DNA from 2 places in the Mycobacterium sp. NPDC048908 genome. Region 2 is predicted to be linked to the other one. Evidence: riboswitches for the same ligand, from Rfam matches in the RefSeq annotation. Region 2 holds a riboswitch; the other holds the start of a gene.
The links. Region 2 has a riboswitch for S-adenosylmethionine ahead of ACGFK1_RS07005 (bifunctional o-acetylhomoserine/o-acetylserine sulfhydrylase). Riboswitches for the same ligand answer to the same signal wherever they lie in the genome.

Region 1: another riboswitch for S-adenosylmethionine. It lies ahead of ACGFK1_RS05215 (hypothetical protein); the one in region 2 lies ahead of ACGFK1_RS07005 (bifunctional o-acetylhomoserine/o-acetylserine sulfhydrylase).

What each region holds. Positions count from the first base shown of each region.
Region 1 is NZ_JBICUE010000002.1:130,736-142,611, reverse strand. It holds gene ACGFK1_RS05240 (AAA family ATPase) at 1-158, shown strand, start outside; gene ACGFK1_RS05235 (HD domain-containing protein) at 213-866, shown strand; gene ACGFK1_RS05230 (catalase) at 889-2,343, shown strand; gene ACGFK1_RS05225 (sigma-70 family RNA polymerase sigma factor) at 2,340-2,879, shown strand; gene ACGFK1_RS05220 (DUF3060 domain-containing protein) at 2,957-3,619, shown strand; gene ACGFK1_RS05215 (hypothetical protein) at 3,585-3,965, opposite strand; SAM riboswitch class IV at 3,995-4,106, opposite strand; gene ACGFK1_RS05210 (zinc-binding dehydrogenase) at 4,118-5,284, opposite strand; gene ACGFK1_RS05205 (hypothetical protein) at 5,390-5,989, shown strand; gene ACGFK1_RS05200 (HD domain-containing protein) at 6,049-6,687, shown strand; gene ACGFK1_RS05195 (carboxylesterase/lipase family protein) at 6,710-8,161, opposite strand; gene recC (exodeoxyribonuclease V subunit gamma) at 8,281-11,544, shown strand; gene recB (exodeoxyribonuclease V subunit beta) at 11,541-11,876, shown strand, end outside.
Region 2 is NZ_JBICUE010000002.1:491,177-503,052, forward strand. It holds gene ACGFK1_RS06975 (LCP family protein) at 1-1,575, shown strand, start outside; gene ACGFK1_RS06980 (transglycosylase SLT domain-containing protein) at 1,617-2,555, opposite strand; gene ACGFK1_RS06985 (TetR family transcriptional regulator) at 2,785-3,381, shown strand; gene ACGFK1_RS06990 (FAD-dependent monooxygenase) at 3,387-4,943, shown strand; gene ACGFK1_RS06995 (class I SAM-dependent methyltransferase) at 4,969-5,700, opposite strand; gene ACGFK1_RS07000 (homoserine O-acetyltransferase) at 5,697-6,830, opposite strand; gene ACGFK1_RS07005 (bifunctional o-acetylhomoserine/o-acetylserine sulfhydrylase) at 6,830-8,218, opposite strand; SAM riboswitch class IV at 8,326-8,445, opposite strand; gene ACGFK1_RS07010 (NADP-dependent isocitrate dehydrogenase) at 8,672-10,921, shown strand; gene ACGFK1_RS07015 (NADP-dependent isocitrate dehydrogenase) at 10,926-11,876, shown strand, end outside.

The DNA of each region.
Region 1 (11,876 bases), 360 kb from region 2:
AGTTGAAGGTGGTCAACCTGATCGGTGAAGGCGCAACCAATTCCGCTGTCGCCGAGCGGTTGCACTTGTCGCCGCACACGGTCAAATCCCATGTCCGAAGCGCGTTCGCCAAACTCAGCATCCATTCACGTAGCCAATTGGCACAGCGGCGGCCTTAAAAATCACCCGGCGGGTGATGGTCAGGAACCGACGCCGACAAGCACAGTTGATCCATGAGCACCGATTTACTCGACACCGTCGCAGGCATCACCGTTCCTGACACCGCGCTCACGCGCGACGCCACCGATTTCATCCGCAACAGCGAGAACGATCTGCTGTTCGACCACTCGCGCCGGGTGTTCTTCTTCGGCGCACTGCAGGGCAGGCACCGCGGGCTGGCACCCGACCTCGAACTGCTGTACGTCGGCGCGATGTTTCACGACATCGGCCTGACCGAACCGTATCGCACGTCGTCGAGCCTGCGGTTCGAGGTCGACGGCGCCAACGCCGCTCGCGATTTCCTCCTCCAGCACGGGCTCGATGAGGCCGACGCCCGCCGGGTGTGGTTGAGCATCGCGTTGCACACCACCCCCGGCGTGCCGGAATTTCTCGACCCCGAAATCGCATTGGTGACAGCCGGAGTCGAAACCGACGTACTCGGTTTCGGCCGCGACGACCTGTCGCAGGAGGACTTGTCGGCCGTCACCGCCGCACACCCCCGTCCTGACTTCAAACACCGTATCCTGCAGGCGTTTACCGACGGCATGAAGCACCGCCCGCGCAGCACCTTCGGCACAATGAACGCCGATGTGCTCGCCCACTTCGATCCGTCCTTCGTCCGGGACGACTTCGTCACGACCATCCTCAACAACAGTTGGCCCGAGTAGTCGAGCCGTCGAGGAGCCAAAAGTGAACAAGCCAAGCGGATTTCCGACCACAACCGATGCGGGCATCCCCGTGCAGAGTGACGACCATTCACTGACGATCGGTCCGGACGGCCCCATTCTGCTGCACGACAACTACCTGATCGAACAGATGGCGAACTTCAACCGGGAGCGGGTCCCGGAACGTCAACCGCACGCCAAGGGTTCGGGTGCATTCGGCCATTTCGAGGTGACTGGCGACGTGCGCGCCTACACCCGCGCCGCCGTGTTCCAGCCAGGAACCACGACCAACACCCTGATCCGATTTTCGACGGTGGCGGGGGAACGCGGCAGCCCGGACACCTGGCGTGATCCGCGTGGCTTCGCGCTGCGTTTCTACACGCAGGAAGGCAATCTGGACATCGTCGGCAACAACACGCCGGTGTTCTTCATCCGAGACGGAATGAAATTTCAGCACTTCATTCGGTCGCAGAAGCGTCGCGCCGACACGGGCATGCGGGACAACGACATGCAATGGGACTTCTGGAGCCTGTCGCCGGAGTCCGCTCACCAGGTGGCGTGGTTGTTCGGCGATCGCGGCATCCCCAGGACGTGGCGGCACATGCACGGCTACGGCAGCCACACGTACAGCTGGATCAACGCCGAAGGCGCGATCTGCTGGGTGAAGTATCACTTCATCTCCGATCAGGGCATCGAGTACCTCACCCAGGCCGAGGCCGACCGATTGGCCGGTGTCGACGGCGACTACCACCAGCGCGATCTGTACGAGGCGATCAAGCGCCGCGACTATCCCAGCTGGGCGCTGAAGGTTCAGATCATGCCCTTCGAGGATGCCAAGACCTATCGGTTCAACCCCTTCGACCTGACAAAGGTCTGGCCGCACAAGGACTATCCGCTCGTGGACGTCGGGAGGTTGGTGCTTGATCGCAACTTCGCCGACCATCACACCGAAATCGAGCAGGCCGCCTTCGCACCGGCCAACCAAGTGCCCGGCACCGGGCTCAGCCCGGACAAGATGCTGCTGGCCCGCACCTTCGCCTACGGGGACGCGCACCGGGCCCGAATAGGGGTCAACTACAAGCAGATACCGGTCAATGCACCGAAAGCCGAAGTGCACAGCTACTCGAAGGACGGCCGCATGCGGGTGGTCAACGCGTCCGATCCGGTGTACGCGCCCAACTCCTACGGCGGACCGCAGGCCGATCCGGCCCGCACAGCCGAGGCACGGTGGTACGCCGACGGCGAAATGGTGCGCACCGCATACACATTGCGTAGCGAAGACGACGACTGGACGCAGGCCGGCGTCTTGGTACGCGACGTGATGGACGCGGCGGCACGCAGCAGGCTGGTCGGCAACGTCGCGGGGCATCTGCGCGATGGAGTGTCCGAACCGGTACTGCAACGTGCATTCGAGTACTGGAGGAACATCGACAAGGAAGTCGGTGACGAAATCGAGCAGGCCGTTGCGGCGCAATCATGAACAGCGACATCCAACGATTTCACCGCGACGTGGTTCCGATGGCGGACCAGATCCTGTCGCGGGCGCTGAGTCTGGCACGCACCCGCCAGGACGCCGAGGATCTCACGCAGGAGGTGCTGCTGCGCGCATACGTGGGCTTCGACTCGTTCCGGGAAGGCACCAGCCTGCGGGCCTGGCTGTACCGCATCCTGCACAACACGTGGATCAGCCAGTACCGCAAGAGCAGATGCCGTCCCGAGGAAGTCTCGGCGGACTGTGTCTCCGAGTTGCAACTGACTGCGTTGCACGCACACGTCTCGCCGTCGGCAGAGGAGTGTGCGCTCGAGGCGATCACGGACGACAACCTGCTCGCCGCGCTTGCCGGGCTGCACGACGGCGTCCGCACCGCCCTCTACTACGCTGACGTGCTCCACTTCACCTGCAAGGAGATCGCGGACATCACCGATTGCCCGATCGGAACGGTCTCGTCGCGCCTTCACCGGGGACGAAAGCAGCTTCGCGCCAGCCTGTCTCGGGTATCGGCGGACGCCGCGTAACATCACGGGGCGCCGGGACCGGCAAACAGGACGCCAATAGCCGGTCGCGAACCGATCTTGTGTGGGACCATCTGCGAATGGAGCCACAGGACGATCCCGAGGCGCGGATCAGGGCGCTCGAGCAACCGCTCGCCGACACGGCCAGGGCGACCGAACTCGGCGGGACGCCCTACACCGACCCGAAGGGTGGCTACCTGCCCCCGCCGCTGCCGTCGATGCCACCGCAGGCGCAGGGGCCCTACCAACCGCCGGGCTACGGGGCGCCGTGGTCGCCGCCGCCGCGAAAGCCGTCGGCGGGCATCCCGTGGGTGGTATTCGGGATCGCGGCGGTGGTGTTCATGATCATCGCGGGAGGCGTCGGCTGGTTCATCGTCCAGAAGTCGACGAGTTCGATCCCCGATTTTCCTGGCGTCACGATCCCGAGCATCAGCGTGCCGTCGGCACCGAGCATGCCGTCGCAACCGACCGCCGCCGCGCGCGGTGTGCAGCTCAGCGTGTCCGGGATGGGGCAGAACAAGACACTGGACTGCAACGAGAACCCGGTGACCGTCAGCGGCATGGGCAACACCGTGACGATCACCGGCCACTGCACGACCGTCACCGTGTCGGGGATGCAGAACAAAGTCACGCTCGACGGGTCCGAGCAGATCACCGCGTCGGGCGTCAACAACGTGGTGATCTACCACTCCGGTTCGCCGGAGGTCATCAACGGCGGCGCCAACCGGGTCGAACAAGGCTGAATTCAGCTGCGCAGTCGGTGAATTCGTCCCGATGGGCAAGGGTGAACACCGTGCGCTCGTCGGCCAGTGCGGCCCCCGGCACGAGGAGCACCTGCCATTCGGGCGCCCACTCGGCACGACCGCCGGTGCTCAGCAGCGCGTGCGCTATGTCGTCGGGCCGGTGGTGGCACAGGATTTCGGCCGTGTCGAGGTGGACCAGTCCGTCGCACACGTGAGCCTTGACCGGGATGGTGATCGCTGACTTCGCGACGGCCATGAAGTAGCGGCCAATGTCGATGTGGTGCCCGGGATCCGAGGATGCGCACACCGGATCTGCGACGAATGAGCGGAAGAAGTGCTTGCGCATGCAGTTCCCTTTCCAGGGCCTCCGCTGTGGAGGCGCTCTTGCCGGCACCTGTCGGTGCGGACCGCTTCGTCATCCGAGCCACCCACGAGCGTGGGGTTGGCGTGCCGTCAAGTCGGAGCTTGGCGACGGCATCTCGTGAAGCTGGGTTGAGTCTAGAGCCTCGGGCTGGCGCTGTCGCTCTTGGGATCGATCAAGATCTTGGCGTGCTTTTCGGGGTCGCCGAGCGCGGTGAAGGCGTTGTCGACGCCCGCTAGGCCCACGGTTCCGGTGATCAGTGGAGTGACGTCGACCTTGCCGTCGGCGAGCATGTGCAGTGCGTCGCGGAATTCCATTGGGGTGTAACCGATTACGAAGCGCAAGTCGATCTCTTTGACGATCGCCATCGAGGGCCTCAGTTTGTCGGCGCCCATGCAGACGCCGACCACGACGACGCGGGAGAACAGCGGAGCGCTGGTGATGATTTGTTCGATGATGCCAGGCACGCCGACGCATTCGAACACGACGGGGTGCTTGGGGGTGGCGGCGCCGACGGCGTCGGCGGCGCGCCAGACATGCCACCACGGCAGGCGGGCTTTCTGCACTTTCTCGATCGTGCCGATGACGAGATCGATAGCGTCGGGCGGTGTTTCGAGGTGGCCGTGGCCGGTTGCCTTTGCATACGGCGAGTCCTGAGCGGGGTCAACGACGATGTCGGCGCCGCAGGTGGTGGCAAGCGCTCGGCGGCCGGCGGAGTAGTCGCTGGCGATCACGGTGCGCACGCCGCGGGCCTTGAGCATCAGGATGACGGCCAGGCCGATCGGGCCGCAGCCGATGACGATGGCAACCTGGCCCTTGGAGATCTCGGAGCGGCGGACTGCGTGCCAGCTGATGGCCATGGGTTCGGTGAGGGCGGCGTGGGCGATGGGCAGGCCGTTGGGGACGGGCAGGGCGAGGGATTGCTCGACGACGATCTGTTCGGCGTAGGCACCGGGAGCCTTCCTGCTGAGACCGAGGGCGTGCACCTCCTCGCCGCGGCGGAGCAAGGGCAGGGCGACGACGGGCGTGCCGGATTTCAGGGCTTTGCGGGTTTTCGGGCCGTGGTCGAGGACTTCGCCCGCGAACTCGTGGCCGAACACGACGGACTGGTTCGAGCGCATGAAGTCGGGGTAGCCGGTTTCATCCATCACATCGGCGAGTTCGTCGCAATGGTGGCGGGCGTGCAGGTCTGAGCCGCAGATACCGCAGCGCAGGACATCGATGAGCAGTTGGCCCTTGGCGGGGGTCGGAGTTGGCAGGTCGACGATGTCGAGCTTGCCGTCAATGCAGGTGACTGCCTTCATAGGCCGAGCCTAGTGATTCCCGCCTAATCGCAGGCCGAATGCGTCATCCTGGATGAGGAGGCTCTGGTTTTGCGGTCGGCGGTCTTCACACTCGCAGGGGTTCTCGTGCTGCAGATCCCCCAGGCCAGTGCTGCCCCCGGCGCGACGGGCATCGTCACGGTTGCCGCCGTATCGGCCAACGGCGAACCGGCCGGCGGATATCAGGTGGTGAACCGGCAGGGCTCGCCGAACCTGTCGGGTTGCTCGGGACCTTCGCCGGCGGCCGTCGCGCCGAACATCTACTCCTGTGAACCGGCGCAGGCAGCGGCGGAAGTGTGTTGGCCGGCGTCGGCCTTCATGCTGTGTCTCGCCGACCCGTGGAGCAGGGGGTTGCGTCGGTTCGCCAAGCCCGGTGCGCTACCCGCGGTCGACCCGCCGCCCGTGGCGATGCCGTTCGCGCTGCAGCTCGATGACGGGACGCGGTGCATCCTGCCGAACGGAATCGATTGGGGTGCAAGGGCTGACGACATGGTGCCGGTGTACGGATGCAATCCGGGCAAGACGTCTATAGGAGTGCTGGTGGCGGCTGGCGAGGATCCGCTGGCGGCGATCGACCGCGCCGGCCCGGTGTGGGTGGTGCGGGTGGGTGAGTTGGGACCGCGCGATACGCCGTTCGAGTCGCCGCGGCGGCGGGCGGTGGCCACGGCGTGGTTCGCGGGGAACTGACGGCAATACCCTTGTCGGCCCCACCCGCTATGGTCAGGTTGAAAGGGGAAGAATCGAATTTGAGTGAGCAAACCTCCACACCGATACTGACCGACCAGTTCGCCAAGGCGCTCGTCTACGCCGAGCACAAGCACCACACCCAGGTCCGCAAGGGCGGCGACATTCCGTACATCGGCCACCTGCTGGCCGTGGCCGGGCTGGTGATCAACGACGGCGGCTCCGAGGCACAAGCCATCGCGGCGCTGTTGCACGACGCGGTCGAGGATCAGGGCGGTCCCCCTACACTCGCGGAAATCCGCACCACCTTCGGCGAGGACGTCGCACGCATCGTCGACGAGTGCAGCGACACTGACGAGATGCCGAAACCGCCATGGTTCGACCGCAAGCGCAAGTACATCGATCACCTCGCCGAGGTCGGCGAGGACACGCTGCTGGTGTCCGTCGCTGACAAGCTCGACAACGCGCGGTCGATGCTTCGCGACTACCACCAGCACGGACCAAAGCTGTGGGAGCGCTTCAACCGCAAGAACCCCCAGGATCATCTGTGGTACTACACCGAACTGCTCGCCGCCTTCCGCAGACGCGGACTCGACAGCTGGATGGTCGACGAGCTCGGACGAGTCGTCGACGAACTCAAAGGCGAAGTCGCGAACAGTGCCACCGGTCACGAAGACGGTCGGGGGTCGACGACGCGCTGATGGTGTCGTCTGACATCAAGTATCAGGCGAAGTGCCGAACAGTCGCTGCGTTCCCGGACTCGTATGGCTGCCAACGACTGTCGGCGGGCAGCCCGGTGGCGACGAACGCCGCTACTGCGCGCGAAAACGTATCGGCGAGGTCGCGCACTTCAGCGGTGGGCTTGCCGAGCATGGGGCTGTCGGGGTACGCGTCGATGGTGTCGAAGAAGAACGGGAGCTCGCTGCAGTGCGCGGCGCCGATGTGCGCGGGGTCGTCGGACGGGACGTAGTCGAACTGGTAGACGTAGGTCGGAAAGCCGGCAGCGGCTTGGTGGTCGGCGATGGCCAGCGTCCCGTCGCGGAACACGATCTCGGTCTCGACCTCGGTGAGCACGTCGCTCGGCGCCACTTCTTGGCGCCGACTAGCGGCGCGGTCGTACAGCGCGGCACCCCCGTCCACTTGTCTGGCCAACAGTTCGCGAGCGTGCTCGGCGGTGATCGCCTGAATTTGCGGGTCGAAAGCCAGAAACGCGGCCATCTCGTTTCTGGTGGTTCCGGTCAGCAAGTCCTTGCCGTCGAGGCGTCCGTTGGCCAGCGCCTCCTGCCACGTCACCGGAATCCCGGAAGCACCGAGCACGGGATACATCGGCGAAGCGACCTTACCCGGGGCGGAAAGCTCTGCCGCGAGCTGCCCATAGGCGGACAGCAGCCGGTCGACCGGGACGGCACGCAGCCCGGCGAGCATGTCCTTGGCGCCACTGACACCAAGGATCTCGACGAAGCGCCCCGCGTGGGCGGCCGCCTCGGCGCTGGATTGCGGGGCGAGCCCGAAGGGGCCACTCTGGGTGATGATGCGCCTGATCAGCGGACCGGTAACCGGTGACGCGGCCAGGTAGAGCGAGGAGAAAGCGCCGGCAGACTGGCCACCGACGGTGAGGTCATCGGGATCTCCGCCGAATTCGCCGATATTGCGCTTGACCCAGTCGAGCACCGCACACTGGTCCAAAAAGCCGAGGTTCTCGACGCCGACGTCCGGCAGATAGAGGAAGCCGAGCGGGCCGATTCGGTAATTCGCGGTCACGACGACGATCTCGCCCGCGGCAGCCAGGGCACGGCCGTCGTACCAATCCCAGCCGCCGGAGCCGCTGGTGAACCCGCCGCCGTGAAACCAGACCAGCACCGGCCGGGCGGCCCGAGCGGAGCCGGCGACCGGAACACGCGGCGTCCAGACATTGACGGTGAGCGAGCCGTCTTCGTTCCAGTCGGGAGTGCGAGGACCCATGATCGCTTCCAGGCGCGACCGGCCTTGCGGAACCGACGGGCCTGGACTTGCGGCGTCGCGGAAGCCCGACCACATCGGATGCTGCTGGGGGGCGGCGAAGCGCAGGTCCCCGACCGGGGACGCGGCATAGGGAATGCCCCGGAACGCGGCGACCCCGCCATCGATGGTTCCGCGCACGCTGCCCGACTCCGTCTCCACGATGGGGCGGTTCATCACATTTAGTGTCACCCTCCTGATTGAACCGGAATGCCTCTCCGAGCGCACAGTCGTGCGCCGCGGGCTGGAGCCACACGCAGTGTTCCAGCGTCGTCGACCTCCTATGGTGGGCTTTGATGGGTCTGCACCTCCACCGCGCTGAGCGCACCGATCTCCTCGCCGACGGTCTCGGTCAACTGCTGTCCGCCCCCCTTGCCGACCCGTTCACCGAAGAGTTGATCATCGTCCCGGCCAAGGGCATCGAGCGCTGGTTGAGCCAGCGGCTCTCCCACATCCTCGGCCGCGGCGCGGGCCAGGACGGCGTCTGCGCCGGTATCGCGTTCCGCAATCCGCGCTCACTGATCGCCGAATTGCTCGGGCTGACCACCGGCACCGTCGACGACGATCCCTGGGCGCCCGAAGCCGTGGTTTGGCCGCTGCTCGAGGTCATCGACGCGAGCTGCACCGAAGCCTGGTGCAAGCCGCTGGCCGCCCACCTCGGCCACTTCGAAGCGGGCGAGGAGAAGGAACTGCGCCAGGGCCGCCGCTACGCCGTCGCTCGACGCCTCGCCGGCCTCTTCGCCTCCTACGCCAGGCAGCGCCCGCAACTGCTCATCGACTGGGAACGCGGCAGCACCGGCGACATCGACCCCGACCTCGATTGGCAGCCACCCCTGTGGCGGGCCCTGCTCGGCAAGGTCGAGGCCGACCCGCCGCATGTCCGGCACGCCAAAACCCTTGCCCGACTTGCCAAATCGCCTATGGCTCTACCGGAGCGGCTGTCGCTGTTCGGCCACACCCGGCTGCCGTCCACCGAGGTGGAACTGCTCAACGCGCTGGCCACCCATCACGACCTGCACCTGTGGTTACCGCATCCCAGTGACGACCTGTGGCGCAAGCTCGCCGACCGGCATGGGCCGATCCCGCGCCGCGACGACACCAGCCACCGCGACGTCGATCACCCGCTGTTGGCCACCCTCGGCCGCGATCTGCGCGAGCTTCAGCGCAGCCTGCCTGCCGACCGACAGACCAACGAATGTTATGGCGGCGCAGCCCATCCCGACACCCTGCTGGGCTGGCTGCAGTCCGATATCGCGGCCAATGCCCTCCGCGCCGACGGCCGAACCCTGCGCGACGACGACCGCTCGGTCCAGGTGCACAGCTGCCACGGCCCGGCACGTCAGATCGACGTGCTCAGAGAGGTCCTGCTCGGCCTGCTCGCCGACGACCCCACCCTCGAGCCCCGCGACATCCTGGTGATGTGCCCGGACATCGAGACCTACGCGCCGCTGATCAACGCCGACTTCGGGCTCGGCGACGTGGTGCGCGGTGCCCATCCGGCGCACCGACTTCGGGTCCGGCTGGCCGACCGCTCGCTGATCCAGACCAATCCGCTGCTCGGCGTCGCCAGCCAACTGCTCACCCTGGCGGGCAGCCGCGTCACCGCGAGCGAAGTGCTCAACCTCGCGCAGGCCGCGCCCGTCCGCGCACAGTTCGGCTTCACCGACGACGACCTGGAAAGCATCACCCGCTGGGTCCGCCAGGCCAACATCCGCTGGGGCTTCGACCAGGAGCACCGCAAGCCGTTCGGCGTCGACTTCGTGCACAACACATGGCGTTTCGGCATCGACCGCGTGCTGGCGGGCGTGGCCCTGTCCGATGACTCGCACGCCTGGATCGGGTCCACTCTGCCGCTCGACGACGTGAGCAGCAACCGGGTCGAGTTGGCAGGGCAGCTCGCCGAGTTCGTGCACCGCCTGCAGACCACCGTCGACTCGCTGAACGGTGCACGGCCACTGCAGGATTGGCTCACCGCCCTGTCGGATGGCATCGGCAGGCTCACCAGGGTCGACGACGACGACGCGTGGCAGACAAGCCAGATGCAACGCGAATTCGGCGACGTGCTGGAGACGGCGGGTGCGCGCAGGCACACCGTCATGCGTCTGCCCGACATCCGCGCGCTGCTCGAACGACACCTCGCGGGCAGGCCGACGCGGGCCAACTTTCGCACCGGCACGCTGACCGTCTGCACGATGGTGCCGATGCGCTCGGTACCGCACCGGGTGGTGTGCCTGGTCGGCCTCGACGACGGCGTGTTCCCCCGGCAGGGCATCGTCGACGGCGACGACGTGCTCGCCCGTGATCCGATGACCGGTGAACGCGACATCCGTTCCGAGGACCGCCAGTTGCTGCTCGACGCGATCGGCGCGGCCACCGAGAAACTCGTCATCACCTACACCGGCGCCAACGAGTACTCCGGCCAGGACCGGCCGCCCGCGGTGCCGCTCGCCGAACTGCTCGACTCGCTGGACGTCACGACGGCCGACAAGATCCGTGACCGCATCGTCGTCAGACATCCATTGCAGCCGTTCGATATTCGCAACGTGATTCCCGGCGGTCTGATACCCGGCGGACCGTTCACGTTCGACCCGACAGTGAAGCGGGCTGCCGTCGCCAGCACCGGTCAACGCAGGCCACAACCGCCGTTCATCTCCGGCCCGCTGCCGCCCGTGCCGCCCGACGACGTCGTGCTCGAAGACCTCGTCGCGTTCTACCGGGATCCGGTGAAGGGATTCTTCCGGGCACTGGACTACACGTTGCCGTGGGATGTTGACGGCGTCGAGGACGCGATGCCCGTCGACATCAACGCCCTCGAGGAGTGGACGGTCGGCGACCGCATGCTGCACGACATCCTGCGCGGCATGTCGCCCAAGGAAGCCCGTGAAGCCGAATGGTGCCGTGGCACACTGCCTCCTGGGCAGCTCGGCTGGCGCAAGGCACTCGAGATCTCCAACCAGGCCGCGCAACTGGCCGACACCGCGCAGCGGTACCGCAGCGCCGAGCCGCGAGCCTACGACATCGACGTCGACCTCGGCGGTGGACGCCGGTTGACCGGGACGGTGTCGCCGGTATTCGGTGATCGGCTGGTGTCGGTGACGTATTCGAAGCTGGACGGCAAGCACCTGCTGGCATCGTGGATTCCGTTGCTGGCCCTAGCCGCACACGTCCAGGCGCCGGACTGGCAGGCGATCTGCATCGGCAGAGCCAAAAAGCGCAGCACCTTGCGCACCGAAGGCCTCGGCCGCCCCGAGGTCGATGCGGAAGGTCTGTTGCGGGACCTGGTCGCGGTGTACGACGCCGGACGTCGCGAGCCGATTCCGTTGCCCGTCAAGACGTCCTATGCGTGGGCGGCGGCGCGGCACTTCGGCGACAGCCCTGAGGGCGAGGCGCGGTACCGGTGGAAGTCCGGCGACCGTTACCCCGGCGAAGACGCCGAGCCGGCGCATGTGCGGGCCTGGGGTGAACGGGCGGACTTGTCGATCCTGATCGACAAGGGTCTTGGCGCCTACGCCGAACGGGTCTGGTTGCCGCTGCTGCGCGCGGTGAGGTCGGTTGGATGATCCCCTCATTCAGCCTGCAGGATCCGCTGCCCGCAGCCAACTCGACCACGGTGCTGGAGGCCAGCGCGGGCACCGGCAAGACGTACACGCTCGCCGGTCTTGTCACGCGGTATATCGCCGAGGGCGCCGCGACACTCGACCAGATGCTGCTCATCACGTTCGGCCGCGCCGCGAGCCAGGAGCTGCGCGACCGGGTTCGCAGCCAACTGGTCGAGTCGGCGGCCGGCGAAGAGGACCCGGACCGGCGTCGCCGACTGCGTGACGCGCTCGCGGGCTTCGATGCGGCGACCATCGCGACCACACATCAGTTCTGTCAACTCGTGCTGAAATCG
Region 2 (11,876 bases):
CGCCAGCGGGCCGAGCACGGGATTCCGCGCGGTGCCAAGGTGCTGGGGGCAATCGTTTCAGCGCTGACCTTGGTCGTTTCGGGCATCGGCTGGGTGGAATTGCACCGGGTTGCCAAAGTCATCACCACGTCCGAGGCGCTGGCCGAGGAGCCCTCATCCCCGGGAGCCGATCAGAACATCCTCATCATGGGGCTGGATACCCGCCGCGACCAGCGGGGTGGCCTGTTGCCATACGACCTTTACGACGCGCTGCACGCCGGTGACGAGCACTCCGGCGAGAACGATGCGGATGTCCTCATCGTGCTCCACATCCCCGCCGGAGCCGGGTCGGTCACCGCGATCTCCATCCCGCGCGACGACTACGTGGACCTGGTCGGGTGCCCGGTGCCGGGATGCCGAGGCAAGGTCAAGCATGCCTACAGCTTGGCCTATCAGCAGGTGATCGGCCGTGGGGATGCGGCGCACGGCCAGGCGGCGGAGAACGCTGCTGATGCGAGCGACGTTGCGGCGGCTGAGCAGCGCGCGCGCGAGGCCGGCCGCAAGGCCGAGATCAGGACGATCCGACGCCTGCTCCAGATACCGATCGATCACTTCATCGAGGTCAGCCTGGCAGCCTTCGTCCAGATCGCCCGGGTGGTTGAACCCATCACCGTATGCCTGCAACACGACACCTCCGACCCGTACTACTCGGGTGCAAACTTCCGTGAAGGCATCCAGCAGATCAGTGCGGCCCAGGCAATGGCGTTCGTCCGACAACGACGCGACGTCAACGATGCGATGTTCACCGACCTTGACCGCACCAGACGCCAGCAGGCGTTCATCGCCTCACTGCTCGCGGGTCTGCGAGACAGCGGGGCGCTGTCGGACCCACGGGCGCTGCAGCATCTTGTCGATGTCGCGAAAGACAATGTTGCAGTCGACGCCGGCTTTGACTTGCTCGGTTTCGTCCGGTACGCAGCCACCCTCAGCGAGCGCCCGCTTTCGCTGTACACACTGCCGATCACCGAGTTCAGCCGCACCTCGGATGGTGAAGACGTCAACATCATCGACGTGCCGACCATCCGCTCCATCGTGCATAGTGTGCTGTCCACTCCAGCTTCGTCGGGCAGCGTCATCGCGACCGGACAGGTCCCGAGCACGACACGGGTGACCCCGCCCGGCGTCGTGCTCAACGTGGTCAATGGGGCTGGTCGGGAGGGGCTGGCGTCTTCCCTCGAAAAGTATTTCGCCAAAGGCCAATTCACCGAAGGCCTAGCGAGCACTGCCGACAGAGTCGTGGAAGCCAGCAGCATCGGGTACGGCCTTGGCGCGCAGGCAGCGGCCACCGCGCTCTCCGATCAACTGGATCTCACCGCGACCGCCTCTGACGCGGTCGCGCCCAACACGGTTCAGCTCACCGTGGGCACCGATTTCGATGCGGAGGATTATCTCAATCGCGATGGTTCGACACCGGAACGGTCGACTGGCCCGACCACGACCGTCAGTACGGTGGCAGCCGGCGCCACCGGCACGGAGGCGCCGGCCCCGACGAACCTCACCCGCATGAGCGGTCAGGACGTGCCGTGCGTGCGATAGCACCAGAAGGTGAACTGTGGCAGGTTTGCCTCGAGTTCGGCTCAATTCGGGTGGGTCGCCAGGTAGTCCGCGACGGGGATCGGTGAGGTCGCAGAGTAACCGACGGGGAGAACCACGTCACCGGCGGTCGTGTTGTAGTAGACGTCCCACCGGTAGTACCCGGCATACGCAGCGGGATCGGCTGCGAGCACCGCTGCGTAGTCGTTGACCGCTTGCACGTATTGGTGAGAGTTGTTGTACCGATACAGAGCCGAATCGCGGTCGTCGGCAAAGCCGTTACCGGCGAGATAGCGGCCGGCTGCCATGATGCTGTCGCGGGTCGAGAGGATGTCACCGCCCTCGCTGTAGGCGGCAAAGGTCGAGGGCAAGAACTGCATCGGGCCTTGCGCGCCAGCGGTGCTCACCCCGGCGATGCGCCCGAAGCCGGTCTCGATCAGGTTGATCGCCGCCAGATAGGTCCATCCGACGCCGGACGCCGATTCCGCCGCGCGGTAGTGACTCAACAGCTCCTCAGCCGACTTCGGTGGGTCGATGCGCCACGCCGGCAAAGTGCTCTTTCCTTGGCCCTTGCTCATCGCGGTGAGTTGCCGACGCGCGTCGACATTGCGGTCATAGATTTCCAGGAGTGACGGCGGGACTTGGCGGCGCGCGATGGGATCCCACTCGGGATGGCGTCCGAGCGCGCGGTAGGCCGCTTGCTGTCGGCGCGCCGCCGCCAACAACACAGCCTCCGACGACGCCGGATCGCGGAGCGCCCGCTCATCGGCGACGAGGTCGTCGGCCAGGTGTGCCGGGTCGGACGCCAGCCGCCACTTCGTAGGAGCGGACGACGGCCGCGACGGCGAAGGCGAGAGCGTGGTCGCCGTGGCCGCCGCAGCCGTTGTGGTTGACGGCCTCGCCGGCTCTGCGCAGCCGACAACGACCAACAGGATCAGGATCACGGCCACAGAAAATGGCGTGGCGCGCCGGATTGGACGGATGCTCGCAACCACCGAACGCGCCGGGGTGGCGTCGACACGCGTTTGGCTCAAGGTGTTCATCTCACGGGATTTCGTTCAAGGTTGGCGGGGGTGCAGAGGTAATCCGCCCACTGAAGTGTCGCGTATCCGATCGTGCGACATCAAGGGGTGCGTCGGTGCGGTCGAGCAAGCCGTAGAGTGCACAGTAGGCAATTTTGCCTGCTGTGCAAATACCGGTTAGGCTGGGCGCGTGAGGACGGGTCTTCGCGAGCGCAAGAAGCTCGACACTCGCTGGGCGCTCAGCAATGCCGCGTTGAAACTCGCGCTCGAGCGGGGGCTCGACAACGTCACCCGTGAAGACATCGCCGACCGGGCCGGTGTGTCACTGCGGACGTTCAACAACTACTTCGCAGGAAAGTACGAGGCGGTTGCCTTTCGACAGATTGATCGAATGCGCCAGAGCTTGGCGGTATTCCGAGAGCGGCCCGCCGACGAACCACTGTGGTCGGCGATCACCGAGGCAATGCTCGCACCGCTGGAAGCCGCTGGCGCCGCAGGCGTCCGGCCGACACCCGATGAGTTGGCCGTGATCCGCGAACTGCTGTCCGCCCGCGATATGCGCGCGGCGCTGACGCGCGAAGTGTTCATCGACTGGGTCGACGCGATCGCCGAACGCACCGGGACGGACCCGGTTCGCGATATGTACCCGCGGCTGGTCGCCGCCGTCGTCAGGGCGGTCGGTGAAACGGCGATGGAGACGTATGCCAATGCCGATCCGCCGGTGGCCTATACCGAATTGCTTCGCCGCGGCTTTGCCGACGTCGCGGCCGGACTGCCCGAAAGGTGACGCCCATGCCTGAAAACCAAGTCTCCGTGGCCATTTCGGGGGCGGGCCCCAACGGCTTGATGGTGGCCTGCGAACTGGCGCTGGCCGGTGTGCGGCCCGTGGTGCTGGAGCGACTGACTGCACCCAGCGACGAGCCCAAGGCCAACGGCTTGGTCGGGCAAGTGGTCCGGATGCTCGACATGCGCGGGCTCTACCAGACGTTTACCGGGTCCTGGGAACCGCCAAAACCCATGTACGAGTGGATTTTCAGCGGTATGCGGGTGCCGTTGTCCGGGATGTCGGACAGTCCGATGTATGGGCTGGGCATCCAGCAGCCACGCCTGGTCCGGCTTCTACTGGAGCGCGCGCACCACCTCGGCGTCGACGTGCGATGGGGGCACGAGTTGATCGGCGCTGACTGCTATTCGGACGGTGTGGCGGTCACCGTGTCGACCGCCGACGGAACGTACCGGATCGACGCGGCCTATCTCGTCGGGGCGGACGGCGGCCGCAGCACGGTGCGCAAGCTGGCGGGCATCGACTTTCCCGGCCACACGTCGGACATGGTTGCCCGTATCGCGCATGTCAGCGTGTCGGATGAAATGCGCTCCGCGACAGGCGGTGTCGATGTCCCCGGTTTCGGAAGCCTGCCGTTCGGGCACAACCGCCTCGACAACGGTGGGTTCATTTTCGCCGAGATGGAACGCGGCAGGCCGATGGTAGGAACCATCGAGTTCAACGGGCAGGTCGATGATTCGGCACCCATGACCCTCGAGGAGTTGCGTGCCAGTGCCCGACGCGTACTTGGCGTCGACCTGCCCGTCGAAGCACCCGTCGGTGACGGGCCACACGCCCTGCGTCGCATCGCCGGGCAGAACACCCGGCAGGCCGATCGATACCGGGTGGGAAACATCTTCCTGGTCGGCGATTCCGCCCACGTGCACTCCGCGATGGGTGGGCCGGGTTTGAACCTCGGCATGCAGGACGCCATGAACCTCGGCTGGAAACTGGCCGCCGCCGTCAACGGGTGGGCCCCCACGGGTCTGTTGGACACCTATCACAGTGAGCGATTCCCCGTCGGCCAACGCGTGATGATGCAGTCGTTGTCGCAGACCGCACTCTTCCGCCCCGGACCTGAGATCGCCGCGCTCCGAGAGCTTTTCGCGGAGCTCCTGCAACTGCCGGGCGTCGGTGCACACATGGCGCATCTGCTTGCGGGTTCCGACGTCCGCTACGACACCGGCGACGACCACCCGCTGTCGGGGCGGCTGGTGCCGGATCTGACCTTCGTCGACGGGTGCCGGGTGGCGGACCTGCTGCACCGGGGGCGTCCGGTGGTGCTTGACCTATCCGGACGGCTGGGTGACGCCGTTGACGGGTGGGCGGACCGTGTGGACGTCGTCGTCGGCTCCAGCGACAACACCGACGCGTGCGCTGTGCTCATCCGCCCTGACGGCTATGTCGCCTGGGCAGCAGACGATTTCGAGGCGGCCGACAGGGACCGGTTGGGCACGGCCCTGCACAGATGGGTCGGCGCGCCCTCCCGTGGCCAATTGAGACACGAAAATCGCGAAACCGCGTGACAGAACTGGCCGTTCGGCGCGACAGCTAGGCCAAGTTGGCCCTGATGCCCACCGTGACGTACGGCAGCGCCAAGCCGTTGGTGCTGGCCAACGCCGGGTGGGTGGCCAGCAACTCGCGGACCTGGTCCAGCGTGCGGGTGCGCACATTCTCCGGAGACGTGATGCAGTAACTGCGCGAGGCGACCAGGTCGATCAGCGCTTGCGGGGTCAGGTAGCTCGTCCACTCGACATGGTGGCGCTCGACGTCGGTGAACGGGGCGGGCAGCGTCACCTGGTGACTGAACGGGTCTTCTTCGTGGCCGATGATGCGGCCCAGATCCTTGACCCAGCCCAGCCGCTCGTCGCGGGTGTTCCACACCAGGCCGAGCCGGCCGCCGGGCCGCAGCACGCGCGCGATCTCCTTGGCGGCGAGTTCTGGGTCGAACCAATGCCAGGCCTGGGCCACCAACACCGCGTCGACGCTGTCGTCGGGCAGCGGGATCTCCTCCGCGGTGCCCAGCAGCGCGGGCGTATCGGGCAGCGAATTGCTCAGCAGCTCCAGCATTTCCGGGATCGGGTCCACCGCCACCACGCCGAGTCCGCGTTCGACGAGTCGGGTGGTCAGCTTTCCGGTGCCCGCGCCGAGGTCCAGCACGTCGACGGTGCCGTCGGGCAACAACCAGTCGATGGCCTCCGGCGGGTACGACGGCCGCCCTCGCTCGTATGCCGCGGCCTCCGCGCCGAACGACAGTGAACGCTGCTGCCTGGACTGGCTCACCTTTCGGCCAACTCCAACGTGCGACGAATCAGCTTGCCCACCGCCTCGGTCTCCAAGAGAAAGCCGTCGTGGCCGTAGATGGAGTCGACCACGTTCAGCTCTGTACAACCCGGCAGCAGCTCCGCCAATTCCTCCTGCAGCCGAATTGGGTACAACCGGTCCGAGGTGATGCCGCCGACGACCACGGGCACCTGGCAACCGCGCAATGCCGCCTCGACGCCGCCGCGGCCGCGGCCCACGTCGTGGCTCGACAACGCTTCCGACAGCGCCACATACGTGCCGGCGTCGAAGCGTCTGAGCAACTTGCGGCCCTGGTGCTCCAGGTAGCTCTGCACCGAGTAACGGCCACCGGTGGCGGGGTCCTCGTCGCCCTGCGGATCGTTGCCGAACCTGGCGTCCAGTTCTTCCTCGCCGCGGTACGTCAGATGTGCGAACCGTCGCGCGATCTCCATGCCGACGTCGGGGGCGCGTCCGGTGCCGTAGTAGTCACCGTTGCACCAGTTCGGGTCGGACTTGATCGCTGCGATCTGCGTGCTCTGGGTGCCTATCTGATCGGCGGTGGCGCGCGCGCCGACGGCCAGCACCAGCGCGGCCCGCACCTTGTCGGGGTGCCCGACGATCCATTCCAGTGCCCGTGCGCCGCCCATCGAACCGCCGACCACCGCCGCGACCTCGGTGATGCCGAGCGCGGCCAGCGCGGCGACGTCGGCCTCGACCTGGTCGCGCACGGTGACGAGCGGAAACCTCGAGCCCCAGGGCTGTCCGTCCGGCGCAATCGAACTGGGGCCCGTCGAGCCGCGGAAGCCGCCCACCACGTTGGTGGCAATGGCGCACCAGCGGTTGGTGTCGATCGGTGCACCCGGCCCCGCGACACCTTCCCACCAGCCCTCGGTCTCGTCGCCAGGCCCGGACGGACCGGTGACGTGCGAGTCGCCGGTCAGCGCATGCAGCACCACGACCACGTTGTCGCGGGTGGGCGAGAGTTCGCCCCACCGCTGCAGCGCGATTGTCACGTCGTCGATGACCGCGCCGTTTTCCAGCGTCAGCCGGCCGATGTCGACATAGCCGACTTCGCCTTCGGCGGGCAGCGGTGCGGATTGCACGTCGACTTCCAGATCAGACAGAGTCATCAGAACGCCGCCGCGGCTTTGGGATCCGCAGCGCCCGACGAGTTGAACGGTTTGGCGGCGGCGAAGCCCTGTTCGAGGTCGGCGACGATGTCGTCGATGCCCTCGATGCCGACCGCAAGGCGGACCAGGCCCGGCGTCACGCCGGTGGCCAACTGTTCCTCAGGGGTGAGCTGGGCGTGGGTGGTCGACGCGGGATGGATCACCAGGGACCGCACGTCGCCGATGTTGGCCACGTGGCTGTGCAGGGTCAGCGCGTTCACGAACGCCTTACCCGCGTCAACGCCGCCTGCCAGCTCGAATGCCAGCACCGCGCCGGTTCCCTTGGGGGCCAGCTTCTTTCCGAGCTCGTACCACGGCGACGTGGGCAGCCCGGCGTAGTTCACCGAGACCACGTCGGGATGACCGGCCAAGTACTCGGCCACATTCTGCGCGTTGGCCACATGACGTTCAACGCGCAGGCTCAACGTTTCCAGCCCCTGGGCCACCAGGAAGGCGTTGAACGGCGCGGCGGCCGAGCCGAGATCGCGCAGCAGTTGCACGCGCGCCTTCAACGCGAACGCGGGCGGACCGAGTTCGGCGAACACCACACCGTGATAGCTGGGATCGGGGGTGGTGAAGCCAGGGAACTTGCCGTTGGTCCAGTCGAAGGTGCCGCCGTCGACGATCACGCCCGCAATCGCCGCCCCGTGTCCGCCCAGGTACTTGGTCGCCGAGTGCACGACGATGTCGGCGCCGTGGGACAGCGGCTGGATCAGATACGGCGTCGCGATCGTGTTGTCGACGATCAGCGGTACGCCGTGGTCATGCGCGACTGCCGCGACCGATGGGATGTCGAGCACATCGATCTTGGGATTGGAGATCGTCTCCCCGAAGAAGGCCTTGGTGTTGGGCCGCACGGCCGCCCGCCAGGAGTCCAAGTCGTCGGCGTCCTCGACGAAGCTGACCTCGATGCCGATCTTCGGCAGCGTGTAATGGAACAGGTTGTAGGTGCCGCCGTACAGCCGCGGGCTGGACACGATGTGGTCGCCCGCGTTGGCCAGGTTGAGGATCGCGAAGTGCTCGGCCGCCTGGCCGGAGGCCAGAAACAGCGCGGCCACGCCGCCCTCGAGAGCCGCGATGCGCTGCTCGACGACGTCCTGCGTCGGGTTCATGATCCGGGTGTAGATGTTGCCCGGTTCGGCCAAGCCGAACAGCGCCGCCGCGTGCTCGGTGCTGTTGAACGTGTACGAGGTGGTCTGGTAGATGGGCAGCGCCCTGGCGTTGGTCGCGATGTCCGGGGTCTGGCCCGCGTGAACCTGCTTGGTCTCGAAGGACCAGTTCGCAGAGCGAGGCTCGTCCGAGCGACCATCGGCTTGAGTCGGGTCGCCGGGGGTGTTTTCGGTGCTCATGGGTGTTCTCCTGATGTGATGGGCCCGGTTGGGGGTGCGTCGACGCACTCAGCGACAACTGCGCACGCCGGACCTCCGCCTGTCTTCTCTGGGGGCCCGTCACAACGGACCCGCGCTTGCCGGTAGCCGGTCGCGGCTACTCAACCTGGTCAATCACCCGGGGCACCCCACCGCGGTTGGAGGGTTGCCGGCCAGCAAGCCGGGGCTTGACGCTGGCACTCATGACCGGACAGAAGCGTATCTCATGTCGCTGACTGGGTGCCAGCGCCGTGCCGACCGCCTGCAATCGTCGTCGTGTCAGCCGGCCGAAGACATCGGGTGAAAGTCCCCATCTTCTGCGGGACGGAAGCTACTGGTCGGTAGGCAAAGCTGGCCCCTCGCGCGCCTGGCGGCGCTTGTACTCTGGCGCGCGACAGGACAGATACAACGAAACTGACGCCGGGAGAAGACCACATGAGCGCCGAGCAGCCGACCATCATCTACACGCTGACCGACGAGGCGCCGATGCTCGCGACGTACGCGTTCCTGCCGATCATCCGGACCTTCACCGAGCCGGCGGGGATCAACGTCGAAAGCAGTGACATCTCGGTGGCGGCGCGCATCCTCGCCGAGTTCTCCGACCGGCTCACCGAGGAGCAGCGCGTCCCGGACAACCTGGCCACGCTGGGCGAGCTGACTCACAAGCCGGACACCAACATCATCAAGCTGCCGAACATCAGCGCATCGGTGCCGCAGCTGCTGGCGGCCATCAAAGAGCTCAGGGCCAAGGGCTACGACCTGCCCGACTACCCGGGCGAGCCTAAGAACGAAGAGGAAAAGGCGATCAAGGAGCGCTACGCGAAGATTCTCGGCAGCGCTGTCAATCCCGTTTTGCGGGAAGGTAATTCGGACCGGCGTGCGCCCAAGGCGGTGAAGGAGTACGCACGTAAACATCCGCACAGCATGGGCGAATGGTCGCAGGCGTCGCGCACGCACGTGGCGACCATGAAGGAGGGCGACTTCTATCACGGCGAGAAGTCGCTGACGCTCGACAAGGACCGCAAGGTCAAGATGGTGCTCGAGACACAACGTCCAGATGGGTCGAGCGAGACCATCGTGCTCAAGCCGGAGGTGGCGCTGGACAACGGCGACATCATCGACAGCATGTTCATGAGCCGCAAGGCGTTGTGCGACTTCTTCGAAGAACAGATCGAGGACGCTTACAAGACCGGCGTGATGTTCTCGCTGCACGTCAAGGCCACGATGATGAAGGTCTCGCACCCGATCGTGTTCGGTCACGCGGTGAAGGTGTTCTACAAGGAGGCCTTCGCCAAGCACCAGAAGGTGCTCGACGAACTCGGCGTCAACGTCAACAACGGGATGTCCGATCTCTACGACAAGATCCAGGCGCTGCCCGCGTCACAACGCGAGGAGATCATCCAGGACATCCACGCCGTACACGAGCACCGCCCGGAACTGGCGATGGTGGATTCGGCCCGTGGCATCACCAACTTCCACTCGCCGAGCGACGTGATCGTCGACGCCTCGATGCCGGCCATGATTCGGCTCGGCGGAAAGATGTACGGCGCCGACGGGCGGACCAAGGACACCAAGGCGGTCAACCCCGAGTCCACGTTCAGTCGCATCTACCAGGAGATGGTCAACTTCTGTAAGACCCACGGCCAGTTCGACCCGACCACCATGGGCACCGTCCCCAACGTCGGGTTGATGGCGCAGAAGGCCGAGGAGTACGGCAGCCACGACAAGACATTCGAGATCCCGGAGGACGGCGTCGCCAACATCGTCGACATCGACACCGGTGAAGTGTTGTTGACCCAGAACGTCGAATCCGGCGACATTTGGCGCATGCCGGTGGTCAAGGATGCCGCGATCAAGGACTGGGTGAAGCTCGCGGTGACCAGGGCGCGGGCTTCAGGCATGACCGCGTTGTTCTGGCTCGACACCGAGCGTCCGCACGAGGTGGAACTGCGCAAGAAGGTCAAGGAGTACCTCAAGGAGCACGACACCGAGGGCCTGCACATCCAGATCATGCCGCAGGTGTGGGCCATGCGGTACACGCTGGAACGGTTGATCCGCGGGCAGGACACCATCGCCGTGACCGGAAACATCCTGCGGGACTACCTGACCGACCTGTTCCCGATCTTGGAGCTGGGCACCAGCGCGAAGATGTTGTCGATCGTGCCGCTGATGGCCGGTGGTGGCATGTACGAGACAGGCGCCGGTGGCTCGGCGCCCAAGCATGTCCACCAGCTGGTCGAGGAGAACCATTTGCGCTGGGATTCACTTGGCGAATTCCTGGCCCTCGGCGCGTGTTTCGAAGACATCGGCCGCAAGACAGGCAACGAGCGGGCCATCCTGCTTGGTAAGACGCTGGATTCGGCGATCGGGAAGCTGTTGGACAACAACAAGAGCCCGTCGCGCAAGACCGGCGAACTGGACAACCGGGGCAGCCAGTTCTACCTCGCCATGTACTGGGCCCAACAGCTGGCCGAGCAGACCGAGGACAAGGAACTGGCCGATCACTTCGCGAAGTTGGCGAAGACCTTTGCCGACAACGAAGACACCATCGTGTCGGAACTCGCTGAGGTACAAGGCGATTCGGTGGACATCGGCGGCTACTACTATCCCGACCAGGAGAAGACCACGGCGGTGATGCGGCCGAGCAAGACGCTCAATTCGGTACTGGAGTCGGCAAACGGCTGACCGGATGTCCAAGATCAAGGTCGAAGGCACCGTCGTAGAACTCGACGGGGATGAGATGACCCGAGTCATCTGGAAGATGATCAAGGACAAGCTCATCCTGCCTCACCTCGACGTCAACCTGGACTACTACGACCTCGGCATCGAACATCGCGACCAGACCGACGATCAGGTCACCATCGACGCGGCCGAGGCCATCAAGCGCCACGGGGTGGGGGTGAAATGCGCGACGATCACGCCCGACGAGGCCCGTGTCAAGGAGTTCAACCTCAAACAGATGTGGTTGTCGCCCAACGGCACTATCCGAAACATCCTGGGCGGCACGATTTTCCGGGCGCCGATCGTGATCAAGAACGTGCCCCGGCTGGTGCCGGGCTGGACCAAGCCGATCGTGATCGGCAGGCATGCGTTCGGCGACCAGTACCGTGCCGACAACTTCAAGGTCGACAAGCCGGGCACGTTCACCGTCAGCTTCACGCCGGACGACGGCAGTGAGCCCATCGTGCACGACGTCGTGCACATCCCCGAGGGCGGCGGCGTGATGATGGGGATGTACAACTTCCGCAAGTCGATCCAGGACTTCGCCCGCTCATCGTTCAACTATGCGCTGCAACAGAAATACCCGGTCTATCTGTCGACCAAGAACACCATCCTCAAGGGCTACGACGGCTTGTTCAAGGACGAGTTCGCCCGCATCTTCGACGAGGAGTACAAGGACCAGTTCGACGCCCGGGGCCTGACCTATGAGCACCGGCTGATCGACGACATGGTCGCATCCTGCCTGAAATGGGAGGGCGGCTACGTCTGGGCGTGTAAGAACTACGACGGCGACGTGCAGTCCGACCTGGTCGCCCAGGGCTACGGCTCGCTGGGCCTGATGACGTCGGTGTTGTTGACGCCCGACGGCAAGACCGTGGAGGCCGAGGCCGCACACGGCACCGTCACCCGGCACTTCCGG